3 regions of the Paenarthrobacter sp. AB444 genome follow, and region 1 is predicted to be linked to each of the others. Evidence: riboswitches for the same ligand, from Rfam matches in the RefSeq annotation. Region 1 holds a riboswitch; each other region holds the start of a gene.

Region 1 (2,257 bases):
TGGCTTAGTACCAGTTGTTGGCCAGGTGGAAGGCCAGGGCAGCTGACGGGGAGCCGTAGCGTTCCTTGATGTAGTTCAGGCCCCACTTGATCTGGGTCTGGTAGTTGGTCTGCCAATCCGCACCGGCAGAAGCCATCTTGCCGGCCGGAAGCGACTGGACAATACCGTAGGCACCGCTGGAAGCGTTGGTGGCAGTGGTCCGCCAACCTGATTCCTTCTCCCACAGCGTGTTCAGTGCCGTCATCTCAGAGGCGCTCCAGCCGTAGCTGCCCAGAATGCTGGCAGCATAGGCCTTGGCAGCAGCGGGGTCGTCAACAGCCTTGGGGGCTGCAGCGGCGGCTGCGGCTTCTGCGGCGGCGGCAGCAGCGGCGTCGGCTGCCTGCTTGGCGGCTGCGTCAGCGGCAGCCTTCTCTGCTGCGGCCTGGTCGGCAGCGGCCTTCTCAGCTGCTGCCTGTGCAGCGGCGGCCTGGTCGGCAGCTGCCTTGTCAGCTGCTGCTTTGTCGGCTGCAGCCTTGTCAGCTGCTGCTTTGTCAGCGGCGGCCTTGGCGGCAGCAGCCTTTTCGTCAGCGGCCTTCTTGGCTGCGGCGGCTTCTTCAGCGGCCTTGGCGTTGCTGGCCTCGGCGGCGGTCCGGGTCTCGGCAACGCGGCTTGCCTCGGGAAGGCTAAGCGCGGCGTTGGCGGCTGTTCCCAGGGATGCAACACCCAGTGCGGCGGCAATAACGCCGGCCACTACGGGCATGCGGTTGCCGGACTTGCCCTCACGGGCGGCCTTTTTGAGGACGGTCTGCGACTTCTTCAACGGGGAGTCGTTCTGGTCGCGGTGACGCGCGGAAGGGCGCGTCTGATCGTTAAGTTCAGACATGTGTGATTACCTCTCAGCGCCTGCGGAGTTAGCTGTCGGGTTCGGATGAGGTCATCCGGCCGCGCGTCACGCTGCGGCTTCACCCCAAGGGCCGGCAAATGCCTGGGCCCGGAGACTCTGGGTCCCCCGTCTCTGCCTCGGAGTAAGAACGGACTCCGGGAAGTGGCAGAGCTCGGCGCATCCCGGATGCGGGCCCTTTTGAGCGACCCACCCTTTCGACGGTACAGGAGGATTCCGCAGAAGTCACATTTAGGTAACAGAGATCACGACGCCGGTGAGTCGCCTTGCCGGTTTCGTTATGTGCGGTTGCTGATGGCGACCGGCAGCCGGACGGCGAACTCCGTCCGCCCGGGTTTGGACGTCACCTCCACGCTTCCGCCGTGGGCTTCGACGATGGACTCGACGATTGACAGGCCCAGGCCGGAGGTCCCTTCCGACCCCGATCTTGCGGCGTCGGCGCGGGCGAACCGGGAGAAAATCCTGCCCTGGAAATCTCCGGGAATGCCCGGCCCGTTGTCCGTTACGGTAACCACTGCGCTGCCGTCTGCCGAGAGCATCACGCCGGTGACCACCGTTGTTCCGGGATCGGTGTGTTTGCGGGCGTTGGAGAGCAGATTGGCCAATACCTGATGCAGCTGCGTGGCATCGCCACGCACCGTGATCGGTTCGTCCGGCAAGGTCAGCTGCCAGATGTGGTCCGGGGCCATGACTTTCTCGTCGCTTACGGTCTCGATCACCAACTGCGTCAGGTCCACGTCCGTGACCTTCACCGGTTGGCCTTCGTCCAACCTTGCCAGCAACAGCAGGTCCTCCACCAGCGTCGTCATGCGTTCGGACTGGCTCTGGACCCGGGCCAAGGACTTCCTGCCGTCGTCGGTGAAGTTCTCGGTCATCCGCAGCAGCTCGGTGTAGCCACGGATGGCCGTCAGCGGCGTCCGCAGTTCGTGCGAGGCATCGGCCACGAATTGCCGCACTTTTGTCTCGCTTTCCTGGCGGGCCTCCAGCGCCCTCGCGACGTTGTTCAGCATCTGGTTCAGGGCGTGGCCTACGCTGCCAACTTCAGTCCCGGGATGGGAGGCCGACGGCGGTACACGCACCGCAAGTGCCACCTCGCCGGCGTCGAGAGGCAGTCGCGAAACCTTGGTGGCGACCTCGGAGAGCTGCTCCAGGGGCCGCATGGTGCGACGGATGATCACAGTTCCCACCAGGCCGATCACCACCAGGCCGCCAAGTGACACCAGCACCATGGTCCAGACCAGCGAAGCCTCCGCAGTCTGCTTGTCCGCCAGTGGCAGGCCCGTGACGATCACGTCGCCGTAATTGGTTTTGACGGCCATGAGCCGGTAGTCGCCGTTGGACAGTGAGCGGTCCACGGGACGGTCCCCCGTCGGCAGC
Region 2 (2,257 bases), on a different contig from region 1:
GGCGCAGGCGTCGAGGTCACGGGCGGTGCAGCAGCCGGGGCTGCCGCCGAAGGTACCCAGACCGGCGCGGCCAAGGAGACGTGCGGTGAGGGAACCGACGACGGCGAAACGGCCGCAGGTGCCTCCGGGACCGTTGCCGGCTGGCCGGCTTCGGACGAGGCTGAACCCGATGACGACGGGGACGAAGCCGTGGTGTAGGACGTCCGTGGTGCCGGTGCGGCGGAGCCCGATTGGCGGTCTGCGTTGCTGCCGCCGGCTTGGCTTGTGGGTGCTTCCTGCCCGAAGAAGGGAAGATGCAAGGCCTGGCCCACGGATCCTGCGGTCAGGGCGAGTCCCAGCGCGCCGGCAACAACTGCCATGCGCTGGCTCATGTGCTTCACGGACGCGGCTTTCCGCAGGACGGCTTGGGGTTCGCGGCCGAATGTCGAGGTCGCGGCGAGGCCCGCAGCGTTAAGAGGAGCTGGCGTCTTGGGTGCAGCTGCGGCGACCACGGGTATGGCCGCGGTGGCCGGTTCTGGAACATCCTGCTTGACCGGTGCATCCTGCTTCGGGCGCACGGACTGAACTGTATCCGCGGGCTGGGCCACGTCTTCTTGCCGGACGATGGGGATCGCGGACGTTGGAGGGCCCGGCGTGGTTGAAGCGGGGGCTGCGGCCCGGGCGGCCTCGACAACCGGGATGGCCGCGGTCGCCGGTTCCGGGAGCACGGATTTCGCTGCCGGGGTTTCTGCCGGCTCAATCACGGCGCGGGCTGCCCGTTCCCGCTCAGCGGCACGCGCGGCGGCGCGCGTGGTGGGAGCGGCTGCGGCGGGCGCCTCTACCGTGGGCGACGCAGTGGTGGGAATCGCCGCGGTGGCGGGTTCCGGCGTCGTACTTTCTGTACCGGTGACCTGTCCGCTGGGTTGGGCCCGACGGCGTCCGGTTGGCTTGGTGCGCTCGCGTTCGAGTTGCGCGCGGCGCGTGTTATCCATGGTTGGGGACATGGTTGTGCCTCTCAACGCCTGCGAGGTTAGCTGTCGGGTTCGGACGAGGCCGTCCGGCCGCTGGTTGCGGCTTCACCCCAAGGGCTTGTGGAGAAAACAAGCCCGGAGAACTGTGGGTCCCCCGTCTCTGCCGCGGGTCTGGCGGATCCTGGATTGCGGCAGAGCCCGGCGTCAATCCAGAAGCGGCCCAGCGGAGATTCGGGTCGCCCTACGACCGTACAGTAGCCGGAAAGTAAAGTCACATTAATGTAACGGGCGGTACGTCCGCCCGCTTCGAGAGGGTTCTACCGCTTAGGCTTCGGGGCGCCAAAGTCCGGAAGGCACTAGCCTTGGGCGCCTACTGGCCGGTAGACATGAGCTATGGACCTGCCTGTGATGCCGCCCGTTTCGCCCATGCTCGCCAAGTCTGTCCCGAACATCCCCGACGTTGGGCATTACGAGCCCAAGTGGGATGGGTTCCGGACGATCGTCTTCAAGGACGGGGACGAGATCATCCTGGGCAGCCGCAACGAAAAGCCCATGACGCGCTACTTCCCGGAGCTCGTTGAAGCCCTAAAGAAGAACCTTCCGGACAAATGCGTGGTGGATGGCGAGATCATCCTGATCCAGGGCAACAGGCTGGAGTTCGAGGTGTTGCAGCAGCGGATCCATCCCGCGGACAGCCGGGTGCGGATGCTTGCGGAGAAGACGCCGGCGTCGTTGGTGGCGTTCGACCTTCTTGCCCTGGGCGAGGAGGATCTCACGGGAAAGCCCTTCGCCGAGCGGCGCGCGGCCTTGGAGAAAGTCCTCGCCAACGCTGAGCCGCCGGTGTACGTCACGCCCGCGGTGACTGACCTGGAGCGGGCCAAGGAATGGTTCGTGCAGCTTGAGGGAGCAGGGCTCGACGGCGTGCTGTCCAAGCCGCTCGACGGCACCTACCAGCCGAACAAGCGGGTGATGTTCAAGACCAAGCATGAGCGGACAGCCGACTGTGTCGTGGCCGGCTTCCGGTGGCACAAGACCGCGAAAGTTGTGGGCTCGATGCTCCTGGGGCTTTACGACGACTCGGGCCGGCTTCATCACGTTGGCGTCGTGGCATCATTCCCCATGGCAAAGCGGGAGGCCTTGGTGGCTGAACTCGAGCCGTATCAAGTGGATTTTGCCGACCACCCTTGGGGTGAGTGGGCCAACCAGGAGGCCGGTGGATCCAGGATGCCCGGCGCCCAGAGCCGGTGGAGCGCAGGCAAGGACTTCTCCTTTGTTCCCCTCCGCCCTGAGCTGGTCATCGAGGTGGC
Region 3 (2,257 bases), on a different contig from region 1:
GTGACCACTGCGGTGGCAGCCAGCTGCTGGGTGCTGGAGACTTCCGAAGTGGTGACGTCGGTGTCAGCGGCATTGGCCGGCAGTCCGACAGTAAGGACGAGGCCTGAGGCTGCTGCCAGCACTGCGGCCTGGCGACCCACGGTACCGGCGTTGGATGAAACAGCCTTCGAAAGAGTGTTCAACGGGTTCGAACGAACCGTTTCAGCGCGATGGCGCGCAGGGGTAGTGCGTGATGACACGTAGGTAGCCTCTCCCAATGCCTGCGAGGTGAGCTGTCGGATTCGGATGGGAGTCATCCGGCCGCTTTGCTTCCTGGGAAGCTTTGCGACTTAACCCCAAGGCCTTCATTCGAAGACCAAAAGTGGTTCCCCCGCCCCTGCCAGACGATTTTTGCGAACGGACCTCGAGTGGTGGCAGAGCTAGGCAATCCACTCAAGTGCATCGGCCCCCTAAAAAGCCGATGCGCTCTGAAGGTTATAACAATTGAAAGCGAATGTCACATTCAGGTCACGAGACGTGTCATCAATGCGAGAGAAGACCATCAAATGGCTTAGAGCCAGCCCATGGGGTCGACGACTTCGCCGTTGACCTGGACCTCGAAGTGGAGGTGGCAGCCGGTGGAGGCGCCAGTGGTGCCGCTCAGGGCGACGGTGTCGCCACGGTTGACCGTCTGGCCCACCTGGACGTTGAACGAGGACAGGTGGTTGTACGTGGTCTCCAGGCCATTGCCGTGGTCAACCACAACGCGGTTGCCTCCGCCGTACTCGTGCCATCCGGCGAAGGTCACTTTGCCTGCCGCTGCAGCATGGACGGCCGTACCGCACTGGGCCACGAAGTCCTGCCCGCGGTGGAAGTCTCCGGTTCCACCGGTCAGGGGGCTGACGCGGTAACCGAAGGGCGATGCCGTGACCAGGGAGTCAAGGGGGCTGCCCAGGGTTCCCAGGGAAGAAGACCGCTGGATGCTGCCGGCGGACTGGGCACTGAGCAGTTGCTTCAGCTTTCCATCGGGGTCGGCGGCGGTGGCAACAGCTGCACGGCTGAAGTCGATTTTGGCCGATGCTGCCGCGGAAACCTCGGGCTGGCTTCCTACGGGGCCGCCAACGGCGAGGGCGGATTCGGTCTGGCCCGATTCCGAGGTGGCCATGACGGGGCTGGTAGCCGGCAGCCCGACAGTCAGGACAAGGCCGGTGGCGGCAAGCGCAACTCCGGCCTTCTGCCCGACGCCACTTGCTGCGGCGAAGTCGGCAACCTGGCGCATCGGGCTCTTACGGCGGCGCACCTGACGTTCGGTGTCGCGCGGCCGGATCTCCGATACAACGCGGGCTGGCCGCAGCTCAGTAGCGGGGCCGGACGCGCGGCGGCGGCCCCTGACGTTCTGCGATGTCAAACTCTGTTCCTCTCTCAAAAGCCTGCGAAGTTAGCTGTCGGATTCGGGTCAGAGAGTTCAAAGACCCGGTCCGCACAAAGCACTCACGGCACACAGGTATCCCAAGGGAGACTTGCGTAAGTGGGCACTTCTGCTGCGGACTTCACCCCAAGGCTGCTTCTTTAGACAGCCGCTTGTGGTTCCCCCGCCTCTGCCAGTGGTGGTGGTTCACCCAATCCGCTGGCAGAGCTCGGCTCCGGATCAGGTAACGCTTTGGTATCAGCGCTAGTAGATAACTATAGGGGATTAAGACCCTCGGTAATAAATTCGTTATCAACAGAAAACGCGCCTGCGGCGGCGGCCCCTTATCACTCTTTCCAAAAAAGTGCAGGTCACACGCGCGCAGGCAGCGCAAAAGTGAGGTTTGACACGTGAATTTTCGACGCCGGGAGGCGGCTGGTCAGTTGAGGGAGACGAAGACGTGCGCGGCAACTTCCGGCGGAAGCTCCAAGGCGCCTTCGATGCCGGGCACACGGACCGAGATGTATTCGCCAACCCGCTCAAGGGACACCGGCGCTCCGGGACGGATCCCGCCCTCGTCCAACTGGGTCAGGAGTTCGGGCTCAACCTGGATGGGCTCGGCCAGCCTCGTGATGACCACGCGTGAATCCGAAGCGTACCCGTCCATGGCCTGGAGGAGGTTGACGTCGATCCTGGGGAACTGCTGGCCGGTCAGGCCACCCAGCGCTTCCAGTCCGGGAATCGGATTGCCGTAAGGAGACTCGGTGGGGTGTTCAAGGAGTTCGTAGAGGCGGCGTTCGACGCGTTCGCTCATCACGTGCTCCCAGCGGCACGCTTCATCGTGCACGTAGGCCCAGTCGAGACCGATGA

The links. Region 1 has a riboswitch for cyclic di-AMP ahead of PQ627_RS12940 (hypothetical protein). Riboswitches for the same ligand answer to the same signal wherever they lie in the genome.
Region 2: another riboswitch for cyclic di-AMP. It lies ahead of PQ627_RS14320 (hypothetical protein); the one in region 1 lies ahead of PQ627_RS12940 (hypothetical protein).
Region 3: another riboswitch for cyclic di-AMP. It lies ahead of PQ627_RS17220 (M23 family metallopeptidase); the one in region 1 lies ahead of PQ627_RS12940 (hypothetical protein).

What each region holds. Positions count from the first base shown of each region.
Region 1 is NZ_JAQZBY010000009.1:180,818-183,074, forward strand. Features, by position in the region: gene PQ627_RS12940 (hypothetical protein) at 5-862, opposite strand; cyclic di-AMP (ydaO/yuaA leader) riboswitch at 868-1,026, opposite strand; gene PQ627_RS12945 (sensor histidine kinase) at 1,159-2,257, opposite strand, start outside.
Region 2 is NZ_JAQZBY010000011.1:73,064-75,320, forward strand. Features, by position in the region: gene PQ627_RS14320 (hypothetical protein) at 1-971, opposite strand, end outside; cyclic di-AMP (ydaO/yuaA leader) riboswitch at 987-1,137, opposite strand; gene PQ627_RS14325 (ATP-dependent DNA ligase) at 1,344-2,257, shown strand, end outside.
Region 3 is NZ_JAQZBY010000015.1:103,330-105,586, reverse strand. Features, by position in the region: gene PQ627_RS17225 (C40 family peptidase) at 1-239, opposite strand, end outside; cyclic di-AMP (ydaO/yuaA leader) riboswitch at 244-405, opposite strand; gene PQ627_RS17220 (M23 family metallopeptidase) at 551-1,387, opposite strand; cyclic di-AMP (ydaO/yuaA leader) riboswitch at 1,392-1,605, opposite strand; gene PQ627_RS17215 (metal-dependent transcriptional regulator) at 1,827-2,257, opposite strand, start outside.